DNA from 4 places in the Shewanella sp. NFH-SH190041 genome. Region 4 is predicted to be linked to each of the others. Evidence: predicted binding sites of a transcription regulator. Region 4 holds the regulator's gene; each other region holds the start of a gene.
What was found. The regulator sigma-54, encoded in region 4, starts transcription at its own class of promoters, with help from an activator protein. The targets are predictions, from matches to a motif close to GTTGGCACGNNNNTNGNNT.
Positions count from the first base shown of each region.

Region 1 (3,177 bases), 1.2 Mb from region 4:
CACGCCAAAATCACCTTCTATGGCTGCGCTTTGGTGCGCCAGTTTGAAATGATGGGGGTTTATGCTGCCAACGAGTCCATTGCGATTTCCCGCTCCCGGGACAAATTACGGGCATTACAATTACTGTCCCGTCAGGGGGTCGGGATGCCGATCACCGGATTTGCCAGTAAACCCAATGATATTCCTGATCTGATTAATATGGTGGGCGGTGCCCCGCTGGTGATTAAGTTACTGGAAGGCACCCAGGGGATTGGTGTGGTACTGGCGGAGACCAAAACTGCAGCGGAAAGTGTTATTGAGGCCTTTTTCGGCTTAAAGGCCAACATCATGGTGCAGGAATACATTAAAGAAGCGAATGGCAGTGATATTCGTTGTTTTGTGGTGGGTGATAAGGTGATTGCCGCCATGTGTCGTCAGGGGCCAGAAGGGGACTTTCGTTCTAATCTGCACCTGGGGGGCACGGCTCAGAAAATCAAGATCACCCCAGAAGAGCGCCGCACAGCAGTGGCGGCGGTAAAAGCGATGGGGTTAGGGATTGCAGGGGTGGATATTCTGCGTTCTTCCCGCGGACCTTTGGTACTGGAGGTTAACTCAACGCCAGGACTGGAAGGCATAGAGAAAACCACAGATATTGATGTGGCGGATCGCATTGTTGAACATGTGGAAAAAGCCGTGGCCGCCCGCAAAGGCAAACGCCATGTGATTGCTTAACTTGGCACTTCCCCCGACTTGTCTTATAAGGCGTGTCGGGGGCGTGTGAACTAAGCATCAAATTCACCGTGGTAAAGGCCGAGCTTAAAGATCAAAGCTGAAGCTGTATCCCAACACCACTTTGGTGTCATCGCCACTAAGGTTGGTGTCTGCCAGCATAAAGCTGACATCGCCCATCTTGGTGGCAGCGGTCAGTGCCAGATGATAGTCACTGTAATTTTGCTCCCCGAACCAAGATTGAATTACATCGCCACTGTTATGGCCGTAATGCAGTGCCAATGACAGGGTATCCGATAAAGGTATATCAATATCTGCGGTCAGGTAGCGGTAGTCTTTATCATCCAGTCCTGTTGCAGCAACATCGTCTCCAGCATGAATAAATCCGGCATAACCCAGTGTTAGCCAGCGCCAGGTGATCACGCCGTAAAGCTCCCCAAAACTGATACTGCCATCGGCATCGGGATAGCCGTAATAGAGGTAGCCGGCATCAATACTGATACCCTGCCCTAAGTCAGTGCTGAAACCGGCATACAGATCCAGTTCATAACTGGTGCCATCATTAAAGTCGACATTAGAAGCCCAACTGCCGACATAAAAGCCGCTTTGGTGGCTGTAATCAAGCCCGCCTTGAACTGCGGCCTTATCTTGGGTTTGGCTGACTCCGCGCCAGAGATAATTGGATGTAATGCCAAGATTGCCAGAGACATCGGCTTGGCTGGGTTGGCTGACTGATAGCATCGCCGCGCTCAGGCTGGCCAAAATGGTGTGACGTGTAAGATGGTTCATATATCCCCCTGATAATGATCTTTCCTGATTCTTATCCCTGCCGAAGACAGAAGCCGTCCCGGACAATCCAGGCAGTATTGGTTGTTTTGCCAGTTATATGCCAGCGCGGGTGGGCTGTGGGTGATAAGCCCCAAAAGAGGGGGCGGTTGTCGGTTGCTGTTTGAGTAACTGCGTGTTGTGTATGAAGTTATTAGGAGGGCGTCAGACGCTAGACTGATAATGCTGCTCTGTGGCGATCTACCACTTAAGTGTGCTGTTTTATGGGCGTGGTTATCGCTTTGGTAGCAGGATATGCTGCATTGTGATGCGGCTGCACCGAGGTTGTGCAGTTGGGATGGCCTTGTCGCTGGCGGTCTATTGCCAGCAAGATTAGGCGCTAACAATAAAACAGGGAGCCATAGGCACCCTGTTTTTTCGTACTGTGATAGCGGCGGTGAGCTATCAGTTATAGTTCACCCGTTTTTCACCTATGGTCACAGGCAAGGTCACTAAATTCCCGCCCCGGAATACGGTCAGGTCGATACGGGTGCCGGGTTTGGTTTCTGCAATGCGGTCCATCAGCATTTCGGCGCTAACCACTTTCTCGCCATTAAAGGAGACGATGATGTCGTTAGGGTGTAAATCGGCCTGAGCAGCGGGGCTGCCTTTGTCGACTTTCATCACCAATACTCCGCTGCGATCCGGCATATTCAGGATTTGCGCCCGGGCAGGATCTAATGGTTGCCCTGTCATACCCAATGCCCCACGGATCACCCGGCCATCTTTAATCAGTTTGCCCATAATGCTATAAGCCAACTTGATGGGAATGGCAAAGTTGATACCGTGGTTGCCACCTTCACCGCTGATTTGAAATGCAGCGGTATTGATGCCGATAAGGGAGCCACTGGTATCAATCAAGGCGCCGCCGGAGTTTCCGGCATTAATGGCGGCATCGGTTTGCAAAAAATCCTGAAAGCCACTGGAAAGACCATTGCGGCCGGTGGCACTGATAATACCTTGGGTGATGGTTTGCCCTAGGTTATAGGGGTTCCCGATAGCCAACACCACATCGCCAACTTGAGGGGGGATATTCAGGTTGAGTGGCACGACGGGCAGGTTGTCCCCTTCAATTTTGATCACTGCCAGATCGGTTTCTGGATCAGAGCCAACAACCTCGGAAACAAACTGGCGGCCATCTTGCAGCGCAACAATAATCTCGTCGGCTTTTTTAATTACATGGTAGTTGGTGAGGATATAACCCTCTTTACTCATCAACACCCCGGAGCCCAGCCCTTGCAGAGAGCCTGCGCTCAGTGGCTGTTGGCGGTCGATATTGATGCTGTAAATATTGACCACAGCAGGAGCTGCGCGGCGCACCGCACTGGCAAAAGATAGTTCAACATGTTCCGGTCCACGCACCTGCAACAGACTATTGATGGCATTACCGCCATTGAGCATATGGCTGGCCAGCAGAAAGACGGTAGCCATAAAAAGGCCGAAAAAGGTCGCCTTGCCCAGATAGATGAGCGTGTCTTTGAGGGTCATGTAATGGACTTGATGGAAAAAAGTGCGGCTAGATTAACATGTTTGCCCTGAAGAAACATCGGGGGCATGGGCCCCCGATTGACTCTTTTCAGTGCGAGATGATGGACTTAGCCCTGCAAGATTTGATACAGCACGATGTTGTCACGCAGCACTTTT
Region 1 covers NZ_AP026070.1:3,849,976-3,853,152, reverse strand. Annotated here, with positions in the region: gene rimK (30S ribosomal protein S6--L-glutamate ligase) at 1-711, shown strand, start outside; gene NFHSH190041_RS17235 (TorF family putative porin) at 796-1,497, opposite strand; gene degS (outer membrane-stress sensor serine endopeptidase DegS) at 1,939-3,021, opposite strand; gene NFHSH190041_RS17225 (Do family serine endopeptidase) at 3,129-3,177, opposite strand, start outside.
Region 1: NFHSH190041_RS17235 (TorF family putative porin) is a predicted target of sigma-54. The motif match lies at 1,584-1,602, and genes of this name have one in related genera.

Region 2 (3,177 bases), 760 kb from region 4:
TTGAATATTTTTGCCATCGGTTTTCCTATTACGATGCTGAGTGGGTTATTTGTGCTTTGGCTGACGCTATCCCCGGTTATGGCACATTTTTTTGAAGTATGGCGCTCAGCTCAGTTGTTGCTGTGCGATTTGGTTAATTTGCAGTGTCGTACTGATGGGCGGTTTTAATGGCAGAGCATGATTCTGGTCAGGAGCGGACTGAAGAAGCCACACCCAAACGCAGACAGGAGGCGAGGGATAAAGGTCAGATAGCCCGCTCAAAAGAGTTAGGCACTGCAGCGGTATTGCTGGCGGCAGCTGGCGGCTTTATGTTGACCGGCCCGTCATTGGCGCAGGCTTTGGACAATATTATGAGCCGGGTTTTTACCTTGTCCAGAGAACAGGTTTTTGACGTTAATCAGATGTTTCTGGTCTGGCATTGGATTGGCGAGGTGCTTGCTTGGCCATTGTTGTCTTTTATTGTGTTACTGGCTTTATTGGCATTTGCCGGCAATGTCCTGTTGGGCGGCATGAATTTTTCCGCTCAAGCCATGCTTCCCAAAGGTAATCGAATGGATCCGCTGAAAGGATTTAAGCGCATGTTTGGGGTGCAGGCATTGGTTGAGCTGGGTAAAGGGCTGGCGAAATTCTCTGTAGTGGCATTAGCCGCTTTTTTCCTACTCCGACTGTATTTTGACGAGATTTTATCTTTGTCTCAAGAGCATCTGCCTGGGAATATTTATCATGCATTGGATTTATTGATGTGGCTATTTTTGCTGCTCTGTAGTTCGGTAATTGTCATTGTGGTGATCGATGTGCCTTTTCAGTTATGGAACCACAATAAGCAGTTACGGATGACACAGCAGGAAGTGAAAGATGAATTTAAAGATACTGAGGGAAAACCAGAAGTCAAAAGTCGGGTTCGACAATTACAGCGAGAATTAGCTCAGCGGCGCATGATGTCAGATGTGCCTAGCGCGGATGTGATTGTGGTGAATCCGGAACATTATGCTGTAGCGATTAAATACGACCCGGTTAAATCTCCAGCGCCATATGTTGTTGCAAAAGGGATTGATTCAGTTGCATTTCAAATTCGGGCCATTGGCCGGGATTATAATATTGCCATTGTGTCAGCCCCGCCGTTGGCGCGCGCTATTTACCATACCACTAAGTTATCCCAGCAGATCCCGGATGGCCTTTTTACTGCTGTTGCTCAAGTGTTGGCCTATGTGTTTCAGCTTAAGCAATATCAGCAAGGTCGGGGAGCTAAACCCAAGCCAATCCCCCTGAAGCAGCCCATACCTGATGAGCTGCAATATTAACCTCGTCACAAGAAACTCACCAATCGCTTCAGTCCTGCGGTTTTGGGTCGTCTTTATTAGTAAAGCTAGGTGAATTGAGAGCGGTGAATATCCTGCCATTGGTATGGGATTTGCTTTTGTCATCAGGTCTGTCAAATATCGGACCGAGGCATCAATTTGAAACTGTCACTGACACAAATTCGGCAATTAGCACCGGTTAATATTACCGGGTTGGGGACGCCAGCGTTGGTGCTGGCCGCACTGGCGATGGTTGTACTGCCAATGCCCGCTTTTTTGTTGGATATTTTATTTTCCTTCAATATCGCGCTGGCATTAGTGGTGTTGTTGGTGGCGATTTATACCAATCGACCGTTGGATTTTGCCGCGTTCCCAACGGTATTGCTGGTTGCAACTCTGCTGCGGTTAGCGCTGAACGTGGCGTCAACGCGGGTGGTGTTGCTTGATGGACACAATGGCAGTGATGCTGCCGGTAATGTGATTGAAGCATTTGGCTCTGTGGTGATCGGGGGTAATTACGCGGTTGGCCTAGTGGTTTTTTTGATCCTGATCATCATTAATTTTGCCGTCGTGACTAAAGGCGCCGGGCGCATTTCTGAGGTAAGTGCCAGATTTACCTTAGATGCGATGCCGGGGAAACAGATGGCGATTGATGCCGATCTGAATGCTGGATTGATTAATCAGGAGCAGGCTAGAACCCGGCGGGATGAAGTGACCCGTGAAGCAGACTTTTATGGTGCGATGGATGGTGCGTCAAAGTTTGTTAAAGGGGATGCCGTTGCAGGCATTATGATCCTGATTATCAATATGCTGGGTGGCTTTATTATTGGCATGGCACAGCATGATCTTGATTTTGGCAGTGCGGCAGAAATTTATACCTTGCTGACTATAGGTGATGGTTTGGTGGCACAAATTCCCGGATTGCTGCTGTCTATTGCCGCGGCATTAATGGTCACGCGGCAAAATGAATCCGGTGATATGGGACAAATGGTGATTGGTCAGATGTTTGACAGTCCCAAAGCATTAGGTATTGCCGCCGCGGTATTGTTTGTGATGGGCATTGTTCCTGGTATGCCGCATTTAGCGTTTTTGTTATTTGCTTTACTGGCCGCAGCGGGAGCTTATTGGATTGTCAGACGTAATAAGGCTGAAGTCGATGCGGCTAATCAGGCTCAGTTACAACCGTTAGGGGCTGGCGATGCGCAACCTAAAGAGCTGTCTTGGGATGATGTGCAACATGTTGACACCATAGGATTAGAAGTCGGATATCGGTTGATCCCTTTGGTAGATAAAGGTCAGGGTGGAGAGTTACTTAGCCGGATAAAAGGGGTGCGAAAAAAGTTATCCCAAGAGCTTGGTTTCTTAGTCCCTGCTGTGCATATCCGGGATAATTTGGATTTAGCACCGAGTGCTTACCGGATTGCTTTGATGGGGGTGGTTGTTGGTGAGGCTGAAATTACCCCTGATTGTGAATTAGCGATTAATCCTGGACAGGTATACGGCAAGCTTGAAGGTGTCGAGACCCGGGATCCGGCATTTGGTTTGGAGGCGGTGTGGATTACCCCAAATTTGCGTGAGCATGCTCAGACGCTGGGGTATACGGTTGTGGATACGGCTACGGTAATTGCTACCCATATTAGCCAGTTATTGACAAATAATGCCGCTAAATTGCTGGGCTATGAAGAGGTGCAACAGCTACTGGATATTTTGGCTAAGCAGGCACCGAAATTAGTTGATGGCTTTATTCCTGATGTGATGACACTCGGCACTGTGGTGAAGGTGATGCAAAACCTGCTCAATGAAGGTGTCTCTATTCGGGATCAGCGCACGATTGTGCAGACATTACTGGAATATGGCCCTAAGAGTACCGACACCGAAG
Region 2 covers NZ_AP026070.1:1,473,046-1,476,222, forward strand. Annotated here, with positions in the region: gene fliR (flagellar biosynthetic protein FliR) at 1-168, shown strand, start outside; gene flhB (flagellar biosynthesis protein FlhB) at 168-1,301, shown strand; gene flhA (flagellar biosynthesis protein FlhA) at 1,452-3,177, shown strand, end outside.
Region 2: flhA (flagellar biosynthesis protein FlhA) is a predicted target of sigma-54. The motif match lies at 1,399-1,417, and genes of this name have one in related genera.

Region 3 (3,177 bases), 540 kb from region 4:
AGACACTTATCTTATCAGGAGATTTAAAATGCTATCAGTTCACACTAATTACGCCTCTCTAGTGGCACAAAACGCTCTGAATACTAACAACAGCCTGCTGACTACCGCGATGGAGCGTCTGTCTACTGGTCTGCGCATTAATAGTGCAGCGGATGATGCCGCTGGCCTGCAAATTGCCACTCGTTTAAATGCAAACGTTATCGGTATGAAAACGGCTAACCGTAACGTTAGTGACGCAACTTCTATGCTGCAAACCGCTGACGGTGCTATGGACCAACTGACCAAAATTGCTGATCGTCAAAAAGAACTGGCTACCCAATCTGCTAACGGTGTTAACTCTGCTCAAGATCGCGCGGCAATCTCTGCTGAATCAAAAGAATTGGCTGCAGAATCTAAGCGTATCGTAGATAACACCACCTACGCTGGTAACAACCTGTTCTCTACCATCCAGAACGTAACCTTCCAAATCGGTGCTGGTACCAAAGACACTCTAGATGTGAAAGTCACTGGTGCAACGAAACTGGGCGCTATCTCTGGTTTGAAATTAAGTACCCAAACTGATGCTAATAAGAGTATTGCCGCTGTTGATAAATACTTGGACGCCATCGGTACCGCACGCTCTATGCTGGGTGCGAACGTTAACCGCCTGCAACACACTGCGGCAAACCTGCACAATGTCACCATCAATACTGAATCCGCTTATGGGCGTATTATGGATGCAAACTTCGCCCATGAGTCTGCCGTTATGACTCGTGAGCAAATCTTGGTTCAAGCCGGTACTCGTATTCTGTCCCGCGCTAACCAAAATACCGGCCTGGTTATGGGCCTGCTGGGTTAATCGTCCTCGATTAAGGCCTTTACATCCAAGCACCGTGGCCACGGTGCTTGGTAATATCTGCAGCTTTCCTATCCTAAAACTAAACTGACATTGCTCAGTTATTGTCACCTTTACCTTATCGCTTCATTTCATCGCAATATTTCCTGGCAAGCTCAATGAACAGCTGATGATAATGTGAATTTTCCCTCACTATTTCACCCAGAGGTTTACACGGTCGCTTTAAGCCTGTGTCAGATCGGAAACCAACGCGGAAAAGAGACTTCCTCACCATGGTTCCAAAGAGGAAGCCATCCTGTCACCAACCCGGTCAAAACAAATAAATATTTATAATAAACAAATACTTAAATGAAGTTTTATTAGCTGGCACATGGCTTGCTTTGCAGCGCTATCAAATTCAGATAGCCAAGGGCAAGACCTGTACAGGAGGATAACTATGATTAACGGAATGAGCGCTGCTCAATTTGCCCAAAAACTTGTTCAGGTTGAACGTCAAGCTAAAGATAAGCTATTCAACGAACAGAAACATCAGCAAGAAGCCAAAATTGATGCTTATCGTACTCTAGGTAGTGCACTGAGTGATGTTACTAGCTCTCTGAGTAATTTCAGCAATAAAGAATTGCAGGCGAAAAAAGCCGATGTCACCGGTGACAGTATTGCCGTTACTGTCGCTGATGGCGTACCTGCAGCGAACTATAAAGTTGAAGTAAAACAACTGGCTCAGGCGCAGCAACTGAGTAAAGAATTTGACAATGAAAAAGCTCCATTGCCTTCATCTGGAGTGCTACACATTGAAATTGATAGTAAAACAATAGAGTTGGATCTGGCGCAAGTTAATTCAGGTGGCACCAAAACCGTGGCCGATCTGCGTGACATTATCAATGATCACAAAGACAACCCTGGCGTACGAGCTTGCCTGGTGCGCACCGGCAGCAAAGTTGAGTTTATGCTTACAGCCGACGAACCCGGCCTAAAGCATGCAATGAAAATCACCATGGGTGGTAAAGATTGGGGCATGGTTGAACGGGCAAAAGCCCAAGATGCCGAAATCACCCTTAATGGTATTAAAATCACCAGTGATAAAAACCAGCTAACCAATGTGATTGATGGCATGAACATTGAGCTGAAAAAAGCTGATGAGCCCGGCAAAAGCAGCATGGTATCGGTTCAAGCTGACACAGATACTACAGAAAAAAATGTGTCTGGTTTTGTTGATTCAATCAATGCTCTGTTGGACAAAATCAATAGCCTGACTGTCAGTAAAAAACCAGATGATGACGGTAATAAAAATAAAAACCATGCTTATATGGCCCAGGACAAAATCGGCATTCTGGCCGGTGATGCCAGCATACGTTCATTACAGCAAAAAGTCCGCAATCTGGCATTCCAAAAAGCCCCTAATGGTATGCGTCTGAGCGATATCGGTATTGAACTGAACCGCTATGGCCAGTTTTCAGTCAATAAAACCAAACTCAACGATGTAATGAAAAACACACCTGAGTTACTCGATAAAGTGCTAGGTGGCAAAACTGGTCTTGTTGATCAACTGAAAACAACCCTCAAGCCATTCACCAAGTTTGACGGTTATGTGCATATGAAAAAAGACGATTTGAATAATCAGCTGGACAGTCTGAATGATCAAATCGATAGCTATAACACCTTCATGAACAACCGCTATCAGATTTATCTGAAACAGTTTACCGCAATGGAACAAACCATTGGTGAACTCAGCAAAGCCAGTGGTTTATTTGAATAAGGATTCTGCTCACCATGCTTAATGAACTCGACCCTTTCAGCGCTTATCGTCAAGCCAGCCTCGAGGCGAAGGCGGCTTCTGCCAACCCGCATGATTTAGTTCGCATGCTACTGGATGGCCTGCAGGACGAACTGGCTCGCGCAGGCGGACATATGCACAGAAAAGCTTTTGAAGAAAAAGGGAAAAGCATCAATAAGTGTCTGAACATCATCCATGGGTTGGACTCCATGCTAGATATGGAAAATGGCGGCGAAGTTGCCATTAATTTGAACCGGCTATATGACTATTGCAGTCGTCAGCTGGTGACCGCTAGCGTGGAGAATAACCCAGAATCTCTCGCGCCTGTTGTGGATGTGATCAGCCAAATCCAAGCTGGCTGGGCCAACCTCAATTAGAGAAATCGCAATGAATACAGGTAAATCTGGAGGCATGCCCCCGGAAGTCCGCTGTTGGAAACAGTTTCAGCAAGCGCTGGAAAAAACAGCCAAGAGCGGTGACCTGGATATGCTCAGAAATATAAATCGCAAAATGATTGCTGCCCTGACCCAGCGTGGAGCGCCTCGCTCCACGCTGGAGCAACAGGCCC
Region 3 covers NZ_AP026070.1:179,143-182,319, reverse strand. Annotated here, with positions in the region: gene NFHSH190041_RS00860 (flagellin) at 29-838, shown strand; gene fliD (flagellar filament capping protein FliD) at 1,272-2,591, shown strand; gene fliS (flagellar export chaperone FliS) at 2,606-2,986, shown strand; gene NFHSH190041_RS00845 (hypothetical protein) at 2,997-3,177, shown strand, end outside.
Region 3: fliD (flagellar filament capping protein FliD) is a predicted target of sigma-54. The motif match lies at 1,198-1,216, and genes of this name have one in related genera.

Region 4 (3,177 bases):
GTGGTTAAAGACGTCAGTCTGGAAGTCAAAACCGGGCAGATCGTCGGTCTACTGGGGCCTAACGGGGCAGGTAAAACCACCACCTTTTATATGGTCGTTGGCTTGGTTAAGAGTGACCGGGGACAGATTTTTATCAATGATGAAGACCTGACACTGGATCCCATGCATATGCGGGCACGCAAAGGCATTGGTTACTTGCCTCAGGAAGCCAGTATTTTCCGTAAATTATCCGTACGGGACAATATTATGGCAGTACTGCAGACCCGCAAAGATCTCACCCGGGATCAGCGTGAAGAGCAGCTGGAGCATCTGTTAGAAGAGTTCAACATTACCCATATCCGTGATTCCATGGGGATGGCCCTATCCGGCGGGGAACGCCGCCGGGTTGAAATTGCCCGAGCATTAGCGGCAAATCCTAAATTTATTCTTTTAGATGAACCATTTGCCGGTGTAGACCCTATTTCAGTTATCGATATCAAAAAAATTATTGAGCAACTGAGGGATAGGGGCTTAGGCGTACTGATCACCGACCACAATGTGCGCGAAACCCTCGATGTCTGTGAACACGCCTACATTGTCAGTCACGGTAACTTGATTGCGGAAGGAACTCCTGCTGAGATTCTAGATAACCAACAGGTGCGCACAGTGTACTTAGGCGAACAATTCAGGCTATAGTTAGGTTTAACGCCTTCAGACATGGCGCTGAGCGGCTCTTATCAGGAACCTTTCCGCTGCTCACCAGTATTTTCCATCACAAATATTCTAAACAGGGATTTGCGGTTATATGAAAGCGTCACTCCAGCTCAAACTGGGTCAGCAGTTAACCATGACGCCTCAGTTGCAACAGGCGATCAGATTACTGCAACTTTCATCTCTCGAGCTACAACAAGAAATCCAGCAGGCATTGGATGCAAATCCGCTGCTGGAGATGGATGAAGAGCAATACGAAGCAGACACAAAAGAACAGGACGCCATATCAGACGAAGAACAATACCGTACCGAGACGCCGGATAGTTCAACTGTCGATACCGCTGATGCTGTCACTCAGGAGTCAATGCCCGACGAACTTCCCATGGATACCACTTGGGATGAAGTCTATACCGCTTCACCAGTATCCTCAGGTGCTGCTGGACGTGATGACGATATGCCATTTCAAGGGGAAACCAGTGAAGGGCTTTATGAACATCTGGAGTGGCAGAAGAACCTGACCCCATTTTCTGATAATGACAATGCTATTGCCACCGCCATTATTGAAGCCATTGATGAACGCGGCTATCTGACTCAAACCACAGCAGAGATTCTCGAAGCATTAGGCGATGATGAAACCGAGTTGGACGAAGTTGAGGCTGTTCTAAAACGTATTCAGCATTTTGATCCTATTGGCGTTGGTGCCCGGGATCTCAGTGAATGCTTGCTAATCCAATTAGCCCAGTTTCCCTCTGAAACGCCACATATCGACAACGCACGATTACTGATTAAAGATTATCTGGAGCTGATTGCCGGGCGGGATTTTCGCACTTTAATGCGCAAGACTAAACTGAAAGAAGATGACTTGCGCGATGCCATCAATTTAATCCAGCAACTTAATCCACGCCCTGGATTGCTGATCAGTCGAGAGTCCGACGAATATGTCATTCCCGATGTTTCTGTCAGTAAGAAAAATGGCCGTTGGGTTGTAGAGTTAAACCCTGATTGCATGCCAAAACTCAGTGTTAATCAGCAATATGCAGCAATTGCACGCAGCAGCAAAAATCAATCTGATAGTCAATTTATCCGAGGGCACCTACAAGAGGCTAAATGGTTTATCAAAAGTCTCGAGAGCCGCAATGATACCCTGTTAAAAGTGGCCAATTGTATTGTACAGTTTCAACAAGGCTTTTTTGAATTCGGCGACGAAGCCATGAAACCCATGGTACTCAATGATATTGCTGAAGCGGTGGAAATGCATGAATCCACGATTTCTCGGGTAACAACCCAAAAATACATGCACACCCCTCGGGGCATTTTTGAACTGAAATATTTTTTCTCTAGCCACGTCGGAACCGAAGATGGCGGAGAATGCTCTTCAACTGCCATCAGAGCCTTTATCAAAAAACTGGTGGCTGCAGAGAACCAGAAGAAGCCATTAAGCGACAGTAAAATGGCACAGCTTCTGGCCGAACAAGGAATAAACGTGGCAAGACGGACCATCGCAAAATATCGAGAAGCGATGTTAATCCCGCCTTCCAATCAACGTAAGAGTTTATAAAACCACTGGGACAATGGAGGTAGATATCTATGCAAATCAACCTGACGGGGCATCACATCGAGATCACCGACTCATTGCGTGAGTATGTAGAGAGCAAATTTACAAAGCTTGAACGCCATTTCGAACAGATCAATAATGTCCACGTTGTGCTGAATGTTGAGAAAATGCAACAGAAAGCAGAAGCAAAATTACACCTTAATGGCGGTGAGATTTTTGCCACATCCGAACACGCGGACATGTATGCCGCCATTGACACCCTGATAGATAAACTCGATCGTCAGGTCATTAAACACAAAGAGAAGTTGACTAAACACTAACGATGGAACTCAGTACCATCCTGCAGCCGGAATGCACGACCTGTGCCACTCCGGGCAGTAAGAAAAAGGTACTGGAGCTGATTAGCGACCTAGTCGCCGCCCAGTACCCCACCCTTTCCGCTCAGGAAGTCTTTGAAAGTCTTCTTGCAAGGGAAAAAATGGGGAGCACAGGTATAGGAAATGGTATTGCGATTCCCCATGGCCGTCTCGCTAACATAGAACAACCTATCGCCGTATTGGTGAAATGCACCGAGCCAATTCCTTTCGATGCCATAGATAATCAACCGGTGGATATTTTATTCGCCCTCTTGGTACCGGAAGCCCAATGTCAGGAGCACTTAGCCACACTCTCAGCAATGGCAGAGAAACTCAGCGATAAACAAATCGTAAAACAGTTACGTAAAACTCAGGATGAAACTGAACTTTACCAGGTGATTGCCGGATGAAACTCGTTATCGTCTCAGGCCGCAGCGGCTCAGGAAAATCTGTAGCGCTTCGGGTATTGGAAGACTTAGGTTATTACTGTGTTGATAACCTACCATTAGCTTTGATTGGCAGCTTGCTTGAACAGTTGAAAAATAGCAATGAACAAGTCGCTATCAGTGTTGATGT
Region 4 covers NZ_AP026070.1:715,638-718,814, reverse strand. Annotated here, with positions in the region: gene lptB (LPS export ABC transporter ATP-binding protein) at 1-675, shown strand, start outside; gene NFHSH190041_RS03185 (RNA polymerase factor sigma-54) at 785-2,248, shown strand; gene hpf (ribosome hibernation promoting factor) at 2,278-2,565, shown strand; gene ptsN (PTS IIA-like nitrogen regulatory protein PtsN) at 2,568-3,011, shown strand; gene rapZ (RNase adapter RapZ) at 3,008-3,177, shown strand, end outside.